Regions from separate parts of the Paenibacillus sp. J22P169 genome, predicted to be linked through region 1. Evidence: a T-box and tRNA genes for the amino acid it is inferred to sense, from the RefSeq annotation. Region 1 holds a T-box; the other holds one or more tRNA genes.

Evidence for each region. A T-box is a leader RNA that pairs with one kind of tRNA and senses whether it is charged. The one in region 1 lies ahead of leuS (leucine--tRNA ligase), so its partner is inferred to be a tRNA-Leu.
Region 2: it has a tRNA-Leu gene. The T-box ahead of leuS (leucine--tRNA ligase) is inferred to sense a tRNA for this amino acid. The anticodon was not compared.

The regions. Positions count from the first base shown of each region.
Region 1 is NZ_JCAUAO010000005.1:243,061-250,823, forward strand. Features, by position in the region: gene yqeH (ribosome biogenesis GTPase YqeH) at 1-836, shown strand, start outside; gene aroE (shikimate dehydrogenase) at 854-1,717, shown strand; gene yhbY (ribosome assembly RNA-binding protein YhbY) at 1,738-2,031, shown strand; gene nadD (nicotinate-nucleotide adenylyltransferase) at 2,044-2,631, shown strand; gene yqeK (bis(5'-nucleosyl)-tetraphosphatase (symmetrical) YqeK) at 2,621-3,193, shown strand; gene rsfS (ribosome silencing factor) at 3,213-3,560, shown strand; gene AC58QG_RS23590 (CvfB family protein) at 3,557-4,453, shown strand; gene AC58QG_RS23595 (class I SAM-dependent DNA methyltransferase) at 4,455-5,216, shown strand; T-box leader at 5,289-5,531, shown strand; gene leuS (leucine--tRNA ligase) at 5,612-7,763, shown strand, end outside.
Region 2 is NZ_JCAUAO010000001.1:2,474,278-2,482,040, forward strand. Features, by position in the region: gene AC58QG_RS11360 (DEAD/DEAH box helicase) at 1-816, shown strand, start outside; gene AC58QG_RS11365 (YqhG family protein) at 813-1,823, shown strand; gene AC58QG_RS11370 (hypothetical protein) at 1,940-2,881, shown strand; gene AC58QG_RS11375 (YqzE family protein) at 3,030-3,221, opposite strand; gene AC58QG_RS11380 (hypothetical protein) at 3,314-3,595, opposite strand; gene AC58QG_RS11385 (Bax inhibitor-1/YccA family protein) at 4,078-4,731, opposite strand; tRNA gene AC58QG_RS11390 (tRNA-Leu) at 4,874-4,957, opposite strand; gene AC58QG_RS11395 (hypothetical protein) at 5,070-5,255, shown strand; gene AC58QG_RS11400 (adenosylcobinamide amidohydrolase) at 5,406-6,191, opposite strand; gene AC58QG_RS11405 (hypothetical protein) at 6,178-6,441, opposite strand; gene AC58QG_RS11410 (hypothetical protein) at 6,607-6,924, shown strand; gene AC58QG_RS11415 (hypothetical protein) at 6,989-7,315, opposite strand; gene AC58QG_RS11420 (xanthine phosphoribosyltransferase) at 7,396-7,763, opposite strand, start outside.

The sequences.
Region 1 (7,763 bases):
GATTTATTGGGAACAACCCGGTTTTGCTCGTAGTTAACAAGATCGATTTACTGCCGAAAGTGACGAATGCCAACAAGATCATCAACTGGGTGCAGCGCAGAGTGAAGGAAGAGAACCTCAAGGTTGTTGATATCGTGCTTTGCAGCGCGAAGAAAAACATCGGTTTCGACCGGGTTATTACAGCTGTACAAGAATACCGCGGCAATATGGACGTGTACGTGGTTGGTGCAACGAACGTAGGGAAATCGACGTTAATTAATCGCCTTATCAGTGATTACAGTGATTTGGAAGCCGAATTAACGACGTCGCAATATCCGGGAACTACGCTTGATTTGGTCAAAATTCCACTTGATGATGGCAAATTCATTATTGATACGCCTGGGATTGTGTACAAACATCGCTTGACTGAGGTTGTAAAGAAGCGTGATTTAACACCGCTAATGCCAGACAAACCTCTTAAACCGATGGTGTTTCAACTAAACGAAGCGCAGACCTTATTTTTTGGTGCGTTAGTTCGGTTTGATTTTATCCAAGGAGAGCATCAATCCTTCACTTGCTACACGTCAAATGCCATTCAGATTCATCGTACGAAGTTGGAACGGGCTGATAACTTGTATGAAGAACACAAAGGTGTCATGCTGACGCCACCTCAAGCTGGTGATCTTGAAGAGCTTCCGAAGCTGGTTAAGCATCCGCTGCACATTCCTAAGGGGAAACAGATGGATGTGCTGATCTCTGGTTTAGGCTGGATTAAAGTGAATAGTTTAGCAGGTGCGGAGCTTGCAGTTCATGCACCGAAAGGCATTAAAGTCATTACACGGGAGTCGTTGATTTAGGGGGCATTGGGGAGATCATGGAGAAACTTGTGACGACGATCGATAGTCATACGGTACTATACGGGGTATTCGGGGATCCTATTCGGCATTCTCGTTCTCCAATCATGTTGAATCGCGCTTTTCAGGAAGCAGGGATCAATGGGGTATATGCAGCTTTTCACGTAAAGCCTGATGAGCTTGGAGACGCAGTTCGTGGCATAAAAGCTCTGGGCTATCGCGGAGTGAATGTGACCATTCCACATAAAGTAGATGTGATGAACTACCTCGATGAGATCGATGAAGGGGCTAGGATCGTTGGCGCAGTCAACACCATTGTAAATGAGAATGGTAAGCTCAAAGGCTTTAATACGGATGGGATTGGGTACGTCCGTTCTTTGAAGGAAGAGACGGGCATCGAGCTCACAGGAAAACGTGTGCTTCTACTAGGCGCAGGCGGCGCGGCAAGAGGTGTTGCCTATGCACTAGCCAAAGAAGGTGCGAGCTGTATATATATTGCGAATCGGACCAAAGAGCGTGCTGTCGAACTTGCAGCCACAATTGGCGCCTTCACTGAAACCGTAGGTTTAGGGATGGATGAGCTGGAGAATGTTGTGGACAATGTTGAATTCGTGCTGAATACGACTTCCGCTGGTATGCATCCTAACGTAGATGAGCTCCCTTTACCGCTTCACCTGCTTCGACCTCACCACCTAGTTAGTGATCTTATTTATAATCCTCGAATCACGAGATTTCTTCGTGAAGCGGAAGCTATAGGGGCTCGCATTCATGGCGGGCTCGGCATGTTTATTTATCAAGGCGCTTATGCCTTCGAGTATTGGACGGGTACCCCTGCGCCGGTTGCGGAGATGAGACAGGTGGTAGAACAGTCGTTAACTGAATAAGAATGAATAGAGGGACATCCATGTTATCAGGCAAACAGAAAAGATATTTGCGCTCTTTGGCGCACCATGTAGATCCAATTTTTCAAGTAGGTAAAGGTGGCGTGAATGAGCATTTGATTCGTCACATCCAAGAAGCGATTGAAGTTCGTGAACTGATCAAAATTACGGTACTCAACAACAGTGGTGAAGATCGACAAGAAGTCGGAGCTGAATTATCCGAAAAATCTGGCGCAGAGCTTGTTCAGGTTATTGGGAAGATTGTCGTGCTGTACAAAGAATCCCGTGACAATAAGAAGATTGAACTGCCGCGCTAATGAGGTGGACGTATGCTTGTCGGAATTATGGGAGGCACGTTCGATCCCATTCATACCGGTCATTTAATCGCAGCTGAACGTGCGAGGGTGGAAGGGGGCTTGGACGAGGTATGGCTGATGCCTGCTAACGTCCCGCCGCATAAGCCTAATGCTCCGAAGGGAACGAGCCAGCAGCGTTGGGAGATGGTTTGCCTTGCTGCAGAAGGCAATCCTTTTTTTCGTCCTGTCGATATCGAAATTAACAAAGGCGGCGTATCATATAGTATCGATACGATCGAGCTGTTGAAAACGCAATATCCGGACATCGCGTTCTCTTATATTATTGGCGCGGATATGGTTCAGTATTTGCCGCAGTGGCATCGCATCGATGACATCGTGCGGCATATTCATTTTATCGGATTGGCCAGACCTGGTTATGAGCTGGACTTGACACAGCTTCCCGAACATATACGAAACCGAGTGAAGCTTGTTCCGATGCCCCTCGTTGAAATTTCATCGACAGCTATTCGGGCGTTGAGACAGAAGAGGGACCCTGTCAGGTATCTTGTGCCAGATAAGGTTGGGCAATTCATGGAGGTGAACCGCTTATATGAAACGTGAAGACCTAATGGCAGCAGTGAAAGAGCAAATGCCGGAGCGGCGTTGGCAGCACACGCTTGGTGTTATGGAAACGAGCGTCATGCTGGCAGAACGATTTGGCGGTGATGCGGTCAAAGCGGATGTCGCAGCGATTTTGCACGACTATTGCAAGTATTGGCCTATTCAAGAGCAAGCTAAGATTATTCGTGAGAACGATTTACCGCAAGACTTATTAGATTTCGATAAAGAGCTGTGGCATTCGCACGCAGGTGCTTTCATCGCGAAGACACAATTCGGAATCGACGACGAGGAAATTTTGGATGCAATCAGGTATCATACATCCGGTCGCGAACAGATGACACAGCTAGACAAAATTGTTTGCTTGGCGGATTATATGGAGCCAGGTCGTGATTTCCCCGGGGTCGAATTGATTCGTGAGCTTGCGAAGACAAGTCTCGAACGCGCATTGGTTGCCGGCTTTGATTCCACGATCAGCTTCTTGATATCCAAAGGAAAGCGCATTTATCCACTAACAATTCTAACTCGGAATGATTTATTGGAACAAATCCAAATACACACCTAATGACATGGAGGATGATTGCATGAGTAAAAACCCAGAAGAAATATTAGCATTCGTTGTTGAGGCAGCGGAAGACAAAAAAGCGGCAGATATCGTTAGCTTGAATTTGAAAGGCGTATCCCTGATTGCGGATTATTTCGTTATTTGCCACGGGAATTCGGAAACACAAGTCCAAGCTATTGCAAGCGAGGCTCGTAAAAAAGCACATGAATATGGTGTTCATATTAGAGGCTATGAAGGGATAGATACAGCAAGATGGGTGCTGCTTGATCTAGGAGACGTCGTACTCCACGTTTTCCATCGTGATGACCGCGAATACTATAATATCGAGAGACTTTGGTCCGATGCTAAAGTTGTGGAGCGCGTATGAGAATGGAAGCAGGATCCCTTGTTACCCTCGAGGTAGCAAGGGAAGTTCCGCCTAACGGCTTTTTCCTGAGTGACGGTTACCAAGATTTTCTGCTGCCTTATGCAGAGATCGTAGGTAATCGAATTAGTCCGGGGGATAAAGTGGAGGTATTCTTATTCCACGATACGCAAGATCGGATCATGGCCACCATGAAACGCCCACTTCTGACCATGGGTCAGGTTGGGCTTCTAGAGGTTGTTGATATTCACCCGCGTTTCGGCTATTTCTTAGAAATGGGTTTAGGACGTCATCTGCTGTTACCTTATCGACATGTGCCTGAATTAGAAGAGCTCAGACCACAAGTTGGGGACAAGGTGTTTGCAACGCTTGCACACGATCGCCAAGGCCGATTGATCGCGAAGCTGGCGCTTGAAGAAGACTTAGCTCCGCTATGTGTTAGAGCTCCGTCGAGTTGGACCAACCAATGGGTGAAAGCTCGCGTCTATCGACCTCTGCAAATGGGGACCTTCGTCATTTGTGAAGCAGGTGTCCTAGGGTATGGTGTCATCGGGCTTATCATCCCACAAGAGCGGACACGTTTACTTCGCGTTGGTGAGCAAGTTGATGTAAGGATTGCCTTCGTCCGTGAAGAAGATGGACGAGTTAACCTATCAATGAGACTTCCAAAGGAAAAAGGACGCGACGAGGATGCGGAACGCATTTTAGAAGTGCTTCGTGAACGTCCGGGGAATGCGATGCCATTTTCGGATAAAACGCAGGCAGATATTATTAAGGATAAATTCGGCCTAAGTAAAGCGGCATTTAAACGTGCTTTAGGTAAGCTTATGAAAGATGGGCTCATCTATCAGGAAGCAGATTGGACTTATCTGAAACCAGAGGAGACGCAAGGCTGAAATGAGTTATGAAAAATTCGCCTATACGTACGATCGCTTGATGAACAGCATGCCTTATGAGGACTGGCTGCGGTTCGTGAAAGAAAGTTTTGATCGCTTTGAAATAAAGCCAACAACACTCGTTGATCTAGGTTGCGGGACAGGCAATTTAACCATTCCCTTAGCTGCCGAAGGTTTGCAGGTGACGGGGATTGATCTCTCCGAGGATATGTTAGCAGTTGCCGAGCAGAAGCATAGTGAACAACCCAGTCAGCCTCGCGGCAGTAGCATTCGTTGGATTCAACAGGATATACGAGAATGGGAGCTTGGCGAGGAAGTCGATGTTGCCATTTCATTTTGTGATAGTCTGAATTATTTACTTGAGGAAGAGGATATTGTAGATGCTTTCCGTCAGACATGGGCGGGACTCAAGCCAGGTGGGTTATTCCTCTTCGATGTTCATACGCAAGAGCAATTGTTTGCCTATGCGGATTCTCAGCCTTTTTTTCTAAATGAAGATGATGTTGCTTACATATGGACTAGTGAGCTAGATGAGGAACGCGTTCAGATTGAACATGATTTAACGATCTTTGTTAAGGACAATGGGCAGCAGGAAACCTTCCGCCGCATTGATGAAACGCACGAACAACGAGCGTATCCTTTGAAGTGGCTTGAACAGATGCTGATCGAGGCAGGCTTTCGTGAGGTTCATCAAGCGGCAGACTTTACGTGGGAGCAGCCAACTGATCAGACAGAGCGAGCTTTCTTTGTTGCGATAAAATAATACGGATGAGGGTTCGCCCGTGGCTTGACAGTGCGGCATTATTTTACATATAATCAAAGCTAATCAGTTGTATGGAAAGCTTAGATGAGGAATAGTACCTTGTACAGCATCTTTCAGAGAGTCGGAGCTAGGGTGTGAGCCGGCAGATGTTAGTCTTGAGAACTCGCCTCGGAGCTAGAAGGTGAACCGCTTGATCCTAGATCAGTGCGCTAGCTGGATCGTCTCACCCGCGTTAAGGGGCAGAGTGAACACAGGTGAAGAACGCCTTGTGTTAACTAGGGTGGTACCACGGGAATTATACCTCTCGTCCCTAGCGATATCCGCTAGCGATGTGAGGTTTTTTTGTGCGTATAGGCATACATGAGCAGAGAGCAACTTGAAGGAGGATATAAGTCATGACACAGGAATTGAAAGAAACGAAGGAACAACAAGGCTACAATCCGCAAGCGATTGAACCGAAGTGGCAGGCATACTGGGATGCAAAGAAAACATTTAAGGTACTGGAAAATTCGGATAAACCGAAATTTTATGCCTTGGATATGTTCCCATACCCATCAGGCGCAGGCTTGCACGTAGGACATCCGGAAGGCTACACAGCAACAGATATCGTTTCCCGTTTCAAACGGATGAGAGGCTTTAACGTGCTTCATCCAATGGGCTGGGATGCGTTCGGACTTCCAGCTGAGCAATACGCTCTAGACACAGGGAATGACCCGCGCGAATTTACAAAGAAAAACATTGATACCTTCCGCCGTCAAATTAAGTCACTTGGATTCTCATATGATTGGGATCGGGAGATTAGTACGACGGATCCAGAGTATTACAAATGGACACAGTGGATTTTCATCCAGTTGTACAATAAAGGACTTGCTTACGTCGATGAAGTACCAGTTAACTGGTGTCCGGCTCTAGGTACTGTACTTGCTAATGAGGAAGTCATTGACGGATTAAGTGAACGTGGTAACCATCCGGTTATTCGGAAACCGATGCGTCAGTGGATTTTGAGAATTACGGAGTACGCGGAGCGTTTACTTGAAGACCTTGAGGAACTTGATTGGTCCGAAAGCATTAAGGATATGCAACGTAACTGGATTGGGAAATCAACGGGTGCTGAGGTTCAGTTCGCGATTGAAGGTCATGCTGAGAAAAGCCTAACGGTTTTCACAACACGTCCAGATACACTTTTCGGTGCAACTTATTGTGTATTAGCGCCTGAGCATGAGCTTGTCCAGCAGATTACGACAGAAGATCAAGTTGCTGCGATTAAAGAATATCAAGAGAAAGCTTCACGCAAGAGCGATTTGGAACGTACAGATTTGGCGAAAGACAAATCCGGTGTGTTCACAGGTGCTTATGCGATCAATCCAGTAAATGACACTAAAGTGCCAATTTGGATCGCTGATTATGTACTTGGCGGTTACGGTACAGGCGCAATTATGGCGGTTCCAGGTCACGATCAACGCGACTGGGAGTTTGCGAAACAATTTGATTTGCCAATTATCGAAGTTGTTCAAGGCGGAGATGTGGAGAAGGAAGCCTATGCTGGCGATGGCAAGCATGTGAATTCCGGTCCAATCGATGGATTGAACATTGAGCAAGGCATCAGCCATATGATCGCTTGGTTGGAGCAAAATGGCAAAGGCCGCGGCAAAGTAACGTATCGCTTGAGAGACTGGTTGTTCAGCCGTCAACGTTACTGGGGTGAGCCGATTCCGATTCTTCACCTTGAGGATGGCACGATGAAGCCTGTTCCTGTAGACCAGCTGCCGTTACTACTTCCGCAAGTGGATGAAATCAAACCATCCGGTACTGGCGAATCACCGCTAGCCAACGTATCTGAATGGGTGAATACGATTGACCCAGAAACGGGTATGAAAGCTCGCCGCGAAACGAACACCATGCCACAATGGGCGGGCAGTTGCTGGTATTACCTTCGTTTCATCGATCCGAAGAATGATCAAGCTTTCTGCTCGGATGAGCTGCAGAAGCAATGGTTGCCGGTTGATCTTTACATTGGTGGAGCGGAGCATGCGGTTCTTCACTTGCTATATGCGCGTTTCTGGCATAAAGTGCTTTACGATCTAGGCTTTGTTCATACGAAAGAGCCGTTCCATAAGCTTGTTAACCAAGGGATGATTCTTGGTGAGAACATGGAGAAAATGAGTAAATCACGCGGAAATGTAGTGAATCCGGATGACATCGTGAGCGATCAAGGTGCGGATACACTTCGTATTTATGAAATGTTCATGGGGCCGTTGGAAGCGACAAAACCTTGGAATACAACAGGTGTAGATGGGATCTACCGTTTCTTGAACCGTGTGTGGAGACTGTTCGTTGATGACAACGGTCAGATTCATACGAAAATTAGCGGGGATGAAACGCTGGGCAGCGATACATTCAAACGCACGTGGCACCGTTCGATTAAGAAAATTACTGAGGATTTCGACGCACTTCGCTTCAATACAGCGATTAGCCAAATGATGATTTTCGTGAATGAAGCTTACAAAACAGAGCGTCTACCACTTGAAGCGATGAAGAATTTCGTGC
Region 2 (7,763 bases), on a different contig from region 1:
TCAATGATTACACTCCAGCGTGAGGTGTGCAGTTCGCGTGACGCTGTTTTTATTACATTGGTGAATTTATTTAAAAAGACAGCCGAAGACTCGCCCATGCGCCCTAAAATTTGGGAGCTTGTCGAGCTTATTCGCAGCATCAAGTCGAACAGCAAAGCGGAAACGACGATGCGACTCATCCAAGACATCAATGATAAAGTCATTATTTTCACCGAGTATCGGGCTTCCCAAGAATATTTGTTGAATTACCTCAAAGAACGGAAAATTACGGCGGTCCCTTATCGGGGAGGCATGAATCGCGGCAAGAAAGACTGGATGATGGATCTCTTCCGTAATCGCGTTCAAGTACTTATTGCAACCGAGGCGGGTGGCGAGGGCATTAATTTGCAATTTTGCCACAACATGATCAACTTCGATCTCCCGTGGAACCCTATGCGCGTGGAACAACGGATCGGTCGGGTCCATCGACTCGGGCAAACGCATGACGTCAACATTTACAACTTATCCACAAGGAATACCATTGAAGAACATATCCTTTCGTTATTGCACGAGAAGATCAATATGTTCGAATTGGTTATTGGGCAGCTGGATACGATTTTGGAGAAAATTGAGAAACGAGGCTCGCTTGAAACGTCACTGTTCCGTATGGTAATGGAAGCCGGCTCTGGTGAGGAAATACGCCGAAAAATCGATGAACTTGGACATACCATCAGTGAAGTAAGGGAAGAAATCGAGCAAAATCCGCAGTATGGCGCCAAGTTCCAAGATATTCTTGATGCCGTAGGCGGTTCTCAGAGTGTAGAGGTGGGCCCATGAATAAACGAAACATCCATTCGTTCGTGATGCGTTTTCTGGAAGCCTATGACTGTACGATCCTAGAGAAAACACCTGCTTATGTAACGGTTAAGCTTTCTCCCGAGGCAGATCGGGAAATGACGGGCCGTCCTTACTATTGGAGTTTTATTGAGCGAACGGGTGCTGCTGCGGAAACGATGACTTATAAATTTGTGATCGATCCCGAGCAAATGAAGTTGGAGGCTAAGCCGAAGGCTGCTGTGACCACTTCAGTCCAAAGCCCTCCCTCATCCGGCTACGGACCCTCGGGTTCAGGCGGAGCTGCTGCTGCGAACCCAGCTGCGGGTAGTGCGCCGGATAGCATTCTCGGCCGTTATTTCGGCTTCGTTCCGACGACTATCACCACGCGAGTCCCACAAGATGACGTCACCTTCGGCAGTCGGCGACTTGACCAGATCTTCGGCATCGTTCGCGAGCGCGGGCGCTACATTCACTTATTTGAAGAGCCCTTCCCGACGGGGGCGACGTATCATGCTTCCCTCGTCTACAATACGTGGCTCTGTGTGAACTACAAGGTTGAGCTTCTCTGTGACCGTAAGCGGACAGAAATCCATTCCCTTGCGATTCAACTTGGCACCGGTGAAATTCGGGAGCATTTTCATAAGCAATTGCTTACGAAAAGTCTGTCACCGAAGCTCCCTGCGAATAGTCACATTTTACCGGACACCATTTCAATCCCAAAAGCGATCAATGCCTTGGAGATGACACTCGAGCGCAAAATCAGCACCTACGACCATCGCTGGGCCGATGAAGCGAATGCTCAGCACCGGAGTGAAATCGATCGTGTGGAAGGCTACTATAACGGGCTTTTACTTGCAGCAGAACCCGCCAAAAGAGACGAGATCGAAATTCAATGTCGGAATCGGCTGGAAGAAATCGATTGGCAGCATAAGCCTCGGATCGCTGTATCCGTCATTAATGGCGGTTTATTTCACCTCAATGCGAGTCGTTTATCATCCAGAAACTGACGCAAGTCGCTAAAACCTCGCAAATAACCCGCAACAGGTTCTAACATTCTTTTCAAGGCATACGAATTACAATAGTCACATACACTAGTAGGTTAGCGAGAGGCAGGTGAACGAAGATGAAGTCGTGGACCACTTGGACAGCCACTTGTATTATTCTGTGCAGTATTGGCTTCATGCCCTTACACACGTCGGCAGTAGACGACTTAGCAGGGACAAGCCTTACACAGGCTCAAGTGAAAGAACCAAGTAAAGCAGCAACCTCAACGCCTGACTTGACGAGTACAACATCCTTCGGTTCAACGATCAGTCAGTGGCAATCTACACTTGCGAAGGAAGCAGGCTTTGAAAGCTGGCTTCACGCACGGTGGAACAGCTATCCGCTCGGTCCTGGCACCCATGGATGGGTTATTATCCTATCCGATCAGGGGCATGAGGTGGGCTATATGATTGTGCATGCTGTAGCCAGCGGCGGTTTTCGTTTGACCGAATATGGGACAGGCCAGTCACCGTTATTTAGTTTAGCTACGTTGTATCGCTCTTTGATACAACAAGAACTCATTCCTTCTTCAACCTTATACGACGATTTTGTGCAAAATGAAACGATCATTGAAGACCGCTTATATATGGATACCCTTACTTCTGTTTGGAAAATCGCGCTGGGTGACGAGATTTATTATCTCGATGCCAAATCGGGGGAATTGCTGCCACTTACGGAGGATCCAGTACCACGTCTAGTTGATAGCGTTGATACCGCGACGGATTTATCTCAAGTTGCTCAAACCTTGATCCGTTCCGCATTCGATCCTTATGACCGATTGCCATGGATTGAAGGCACACCGCTGCCTGTGACATCCTTGCCTGAGCTTCAGATTGCTCTTGAGCAGCAAGGTGATCTGACCTATGTCACTGAGTTGTATGATGATCAAGTGACGATGCCTTTAGCGGTATTAGGTTATCAACAATGGCTGCATGGGGATAACTATCTTGTCTTAGAGCACGAGGGCCCGCGATATGTGCGACTAGATGCTTCCCTTGGACTTGGGGAAATTTATCCCTGAGTGCCATAGTGTCAACACGACAAGCCCACACTAAAAAGCCAACCAGCTTATCTGGTTGGCTTTTTTCGTGCGCTTATGTGAACAACGTCGAGTCTCCTTACGGAACGTGGTTCCGCTATTTGTCGCTATTGTTCTTTTAGCCCGCGGCTCATTTTCTTGACTTCGTCCGCCCGAACAACATCCGCGCTGCTAACGGCAGCATCCCAAACCAACGAGTTTGCCAACCTTCACGCTGCTCTTTGATCGTTGCTTTTGCTTGTTGACGTACTTCCTTCGGCGTGTCGATATAGGTGACGACTTGTTGGGTTATGTACTTCACCAGATCATCGCTTTTTGCCATAATCCCACCTGCCCTTTTACCCTTATTCTAACCAGAGCTATAAGGCTTTAAACTACGCAAAGACAGGTGGCATACCGCTTACTCATTGGCAATCATCCTGGCCTTCCGCCGCTCTCCGCAATAATTTTATCAGCAAAGGATTTGATCGTGCCACAGCCTAACAGCATCGGCTTATTATCACACAGCAACATCAAGGTTTGTGCATTCGTATCCCAGGCATATTGGAAGCCAACATTCATGCTGACCACTGATATCGTAAATTTGCCTGAAGCTGTGTTAGGTATAGCAAATCCTTGCCTCCTACCTACCTGCTGCAACGCTCTGAATACCGAAGGCGAAATCCCTTTATATATCCATGTGCTACAAGTTGCCATAGGTCTTCTCACCTCTTTCAATTAGGATCATTAAATTGTATGAGGCAAGTGCTGAAATCGTGCTTATTTCCATAAAAAGCATCCATTTGGTTCGTTGCATATGCTTCTAATCTCGTCCAACAAACATAAGCTTAGAGTAACTAGAGAGAGAAAGAGGTGTTGGTTTGAATGTGGGAACTAATGCTTGCAACTGAGCAGCTTGACATTTATATGGATGAAGCAAATCTTAGGCTTGAGATACGTATAAAATCCGAAAAAAATGTAGCTCCTTTCACACTCCGTATGAATTATACTGATCTGACCCAGTTAATCCATACACTGCTAGAAATCAATCGAAGCTTTCGAGGAGATATTCCTTTTTTTCATACGAAAAGGCTGCCAGGCAAGTCTTAGCCTTTCAGCAAAAAAGCACGATGGTCTCCCCCACATTTTCGTGGTTCGGAGCCATCGTGCTTTTTTATTGTCCTGCGTTAACCGCATCATTAGTTTCTGTTAAATCCCGCGATCGAAGCGATGAAACGCAAAATGTATAGGAACAAGTTAATAAAATCAAGATAAATATTCAATGCTGCAAGTGGAACAGCTTCGGATGCGACACCGTTGCGATACTGTGCGACATCGTACAGAACCCAACCGCTAAAGATCAGAATCCCAACCATCGACCAAACCAAATTCATGACAGAGCCGAAGTTTAGGAACATACCTAGCACACTCATCAGGACAAGTCCAATCGTACCTGCAAACAAGAAGCCGCCTAGGAAGCTAAAATCACGTTGGGAACGGTGGGCATAGAAGGCCAATGACCCGAAAATCGCTGCCGTTGCGAAAAAAGCACCCGATACCACACTAGCGCCAAGCTGTCCGCCATACGCCATGATGACTGGATATAGCGTCACGCCAGAAATCGCTGTGAACGCGTAGAGAAAGCCGTAGCCAATATGCTTGCCGCGAATTCGGATAACGATAGCCGCTACCAGCATGACCACCTCTGCGATAACGAAGAGCATAACCATAGATGGAGGTACTACCATTGCGCCGATCAATGTCCCCAGAAAGGAAACTAATAGGGAAATGGCGAACGTTTGAAGCACATGCGCAAAGCTGCCGGATTGTGTAATCGTAACTGTTCTATCCATGAAAAATTCAGCTCCTTTAGATTTAGAGAAATGTACAATCTATCCTATGTATTATACCTTCATTTCATGAAAACCGCTACAGGGCAGCGTTTGGACATAAAAACACCCTTCTCTGAGAACTCAGAAAAGGGTGTTTCCGCGATGCGATCAAGAGGACTCGAACCTCCACGGGGGTAAGCCCACACGGACCTGAACCGTGCGCGTCTGCCAATTCCGCCATGATCGCGTTTACAAAATTAATATACCATGTGATGCGAAAGCTCGTCAATGAAACTTTTACCACGCATGTATAATTATATAACCACTTCCTAACCCTATTCGCAAAGGAGGTATGACCTATGGATGAAGAAGAAATCAAAGCATTGGAGCCGAAGTATACGGGCAATCAGCGTCATTTAACCGAGGGTGAAGCAGAGGGGATCGTTCACGATCCGAATTTCAAAAACGAGAATGATGATGGCGAAATCTCTGACATCGACGCGCTAGCAGCAGGCCTCGGCTATGGCGTGTTCCGCAGAACGTAGATAAGCAAACTGTATAAATAAAGAGGGTATCCCAAAAGCCATTTATATGGCTTGGGACCCTCTTTTTGCAATTATTTATATCGAAGCGTTATATTCCGCATCTGTAAGCGTGTTTTTCACCGTTACAGCGCTGGGAGATGGCGATTCTGGTCATCCCTGCGAATGTGCAGCAGAACGCTTACTCATTTCAAGCTCATACAACGTTCCTGATGCTAGGATAGCTTCGTAAACCGTTCTTCCAATCAGGTAGCCTACAGTAGTCGCTGTACCAGCGTAGCGGTACGTCGCTCCTCTCCCCGTCGCGGCAATTAACACCGCATCTGTTGTCGTACCTGTTGCGATCTGACCATGGATCGTGGTGTTCAATTCTTGAAGAGCCGCAGCTTTGGCTTCTGTAGCCGTAATTACGGCATTCACCATGGCTGCATCCGTCAAATTGCCTTCAATGACAATGATAGTGTTAATCGTACCAGGATAGAGCGAGGTAGCTGGCAGTATAGCACCTGCTCGTGCTTTATTCCCGAGCCCGACGGTCACCCAAGCGGCAACTCGAAGCGATTCGTCTACTTTTGCCTCGTCAACAGGCTCCACACCATGCTCTTCCTCTGGAGGCCAAGCTAATTCCTTGAAGCCCACATCCTTCACCCAAGCCGCGGTAAGCATGCCAGCCGTTTCTTGAGGATCCAGCCCTTCACGTGCAATGAAAGCTTCCATCTCCAGCAGCGGGTCAATCTCGTTATAGGCCTTGTCCACTTGTCTATTCATCAACACCCGATGATGGCCAAATCCGCCACCCCATGGGGAGGAATTCAGTGTTCGCAATGGGTTGTCGCTATTAATCTGCAAATACCGTCCGTATGGCGATTGCACCTGCTTCATCCCCACACTTGCTATGAAGCTTCTATCAGAAGCTCCCGCTCCCTCAATCTGCGTCATCGGACAGATCATCCGGCGTTATCGTTTCTTGAGGCAGCATGAACGCTGGCGGCCTTTCGTTCTCATAAGGCTGATACACGTAACCGCGGGCAAGCTTGACGACTCTACGGTTTTTTTTGCGAATCAGAACCGTCTCATCATCCCATGCAACGACAATACCTCGAACATCGTTCGCGGGGCTGACATCTCTAATTACACGAAGCAGTGTGCTATCTACGCGATATTGATCCAATTGTTCTTCTGAAATCATCTATGTAGCACCTCCATTATAAGTATCACAACTTCCTTAGCATACACCAATTTGCGATTCGGTGAAACGTTACATAAATCCATTCATCTTCGGTTACCTTAACGAGGACGAGACATGCGACAAGGCAAAGGCTAACTCATGCCTACCGTAAGGGAGGACATTACAATGGAGAAGAGAACGTACTACATCAATGTAGGTACGGGAGAAGTACTCGAAGACAGCACCGCACTTGATTATGAATTTGAAATATCCGCAACGGAAGATGACATCGCTAAGCTGCAGGAGCTTTTTGAAGAGACCGACAATTCTTCTCAAGGCAGCTACGCAACTTCCTGGCTCCCCTGGAAAGTGTACTACTCGAATGAAACGAATCAGGAATATGACTATTACTTAACGGAAGTATATCGAACGCTGCATCGTCTTGGCTCTGAGCAGACCAAAAGACATATCGAAACCATGAACGTTTTAGAAAATGGCATCTAGCCAAACATTAAAAAGGCCAAGAATCCCTGTGGAATTCATTGGCCTTTTTATCATATATGGGTAATTAACTTACATGCTCTTTCGAATCATTCGTTTCAAACCAGAAATCAAGGACTTTGCTTGACATCACACGTTTCTTGATATAATCCGATTGTGCAACAGAGAACTGCTGCTCCCACTCGATCGTTAGCTCCGTACAAAGCTTCACGATAGTTAACAACTCGGACCAGGCTACATAGCGCTTATACCAGAAAAATTGAGGGTGTTCAATCATATACGGATACAGGTCATCAAACTCTGTATGTTTACAATCAAGAGCACGTTCAAAGTGAGTCTTTGCTTCCCCAAGCTTTGTCATAAAATAGTCAATGGAACCATTTTCGATACCCATAGATGTCAGCCTCCTCTCTTACCTTGTAATCATTATAATAGATAAATCGGTTTCAGGGAAGTCATTCTCATGATGTAAAATCAGTCAAAAGTGATCTGCCCGTTCGCCAGTGAGGCGATTCGAGCCAGTGACTCCACGCGAATGCCGCGTTCGCGGATGGATTTCCCGCCATTTTGAAAGGATTTCTCTACAACAATACCTACGCCGACTAGCTCTGCTTCTGCTTTTTCCACAATGCGGATTAAGCCGCGGGCTGCATCCCCGTTGGCAATAAAATCATCAATCAACAAAATGCGCTCGCCTTTTTGCAGCAAATGTGAAGATACCATAATATCGGTAACAATTCCTTTGGTAAAGGATGGCACGCGTTCACTATACGTATCTTGATCCATCGTTAACGTCTTCTTACGACGGGCAAATACCATCGGAACACCGAGCTGCAAAGCAG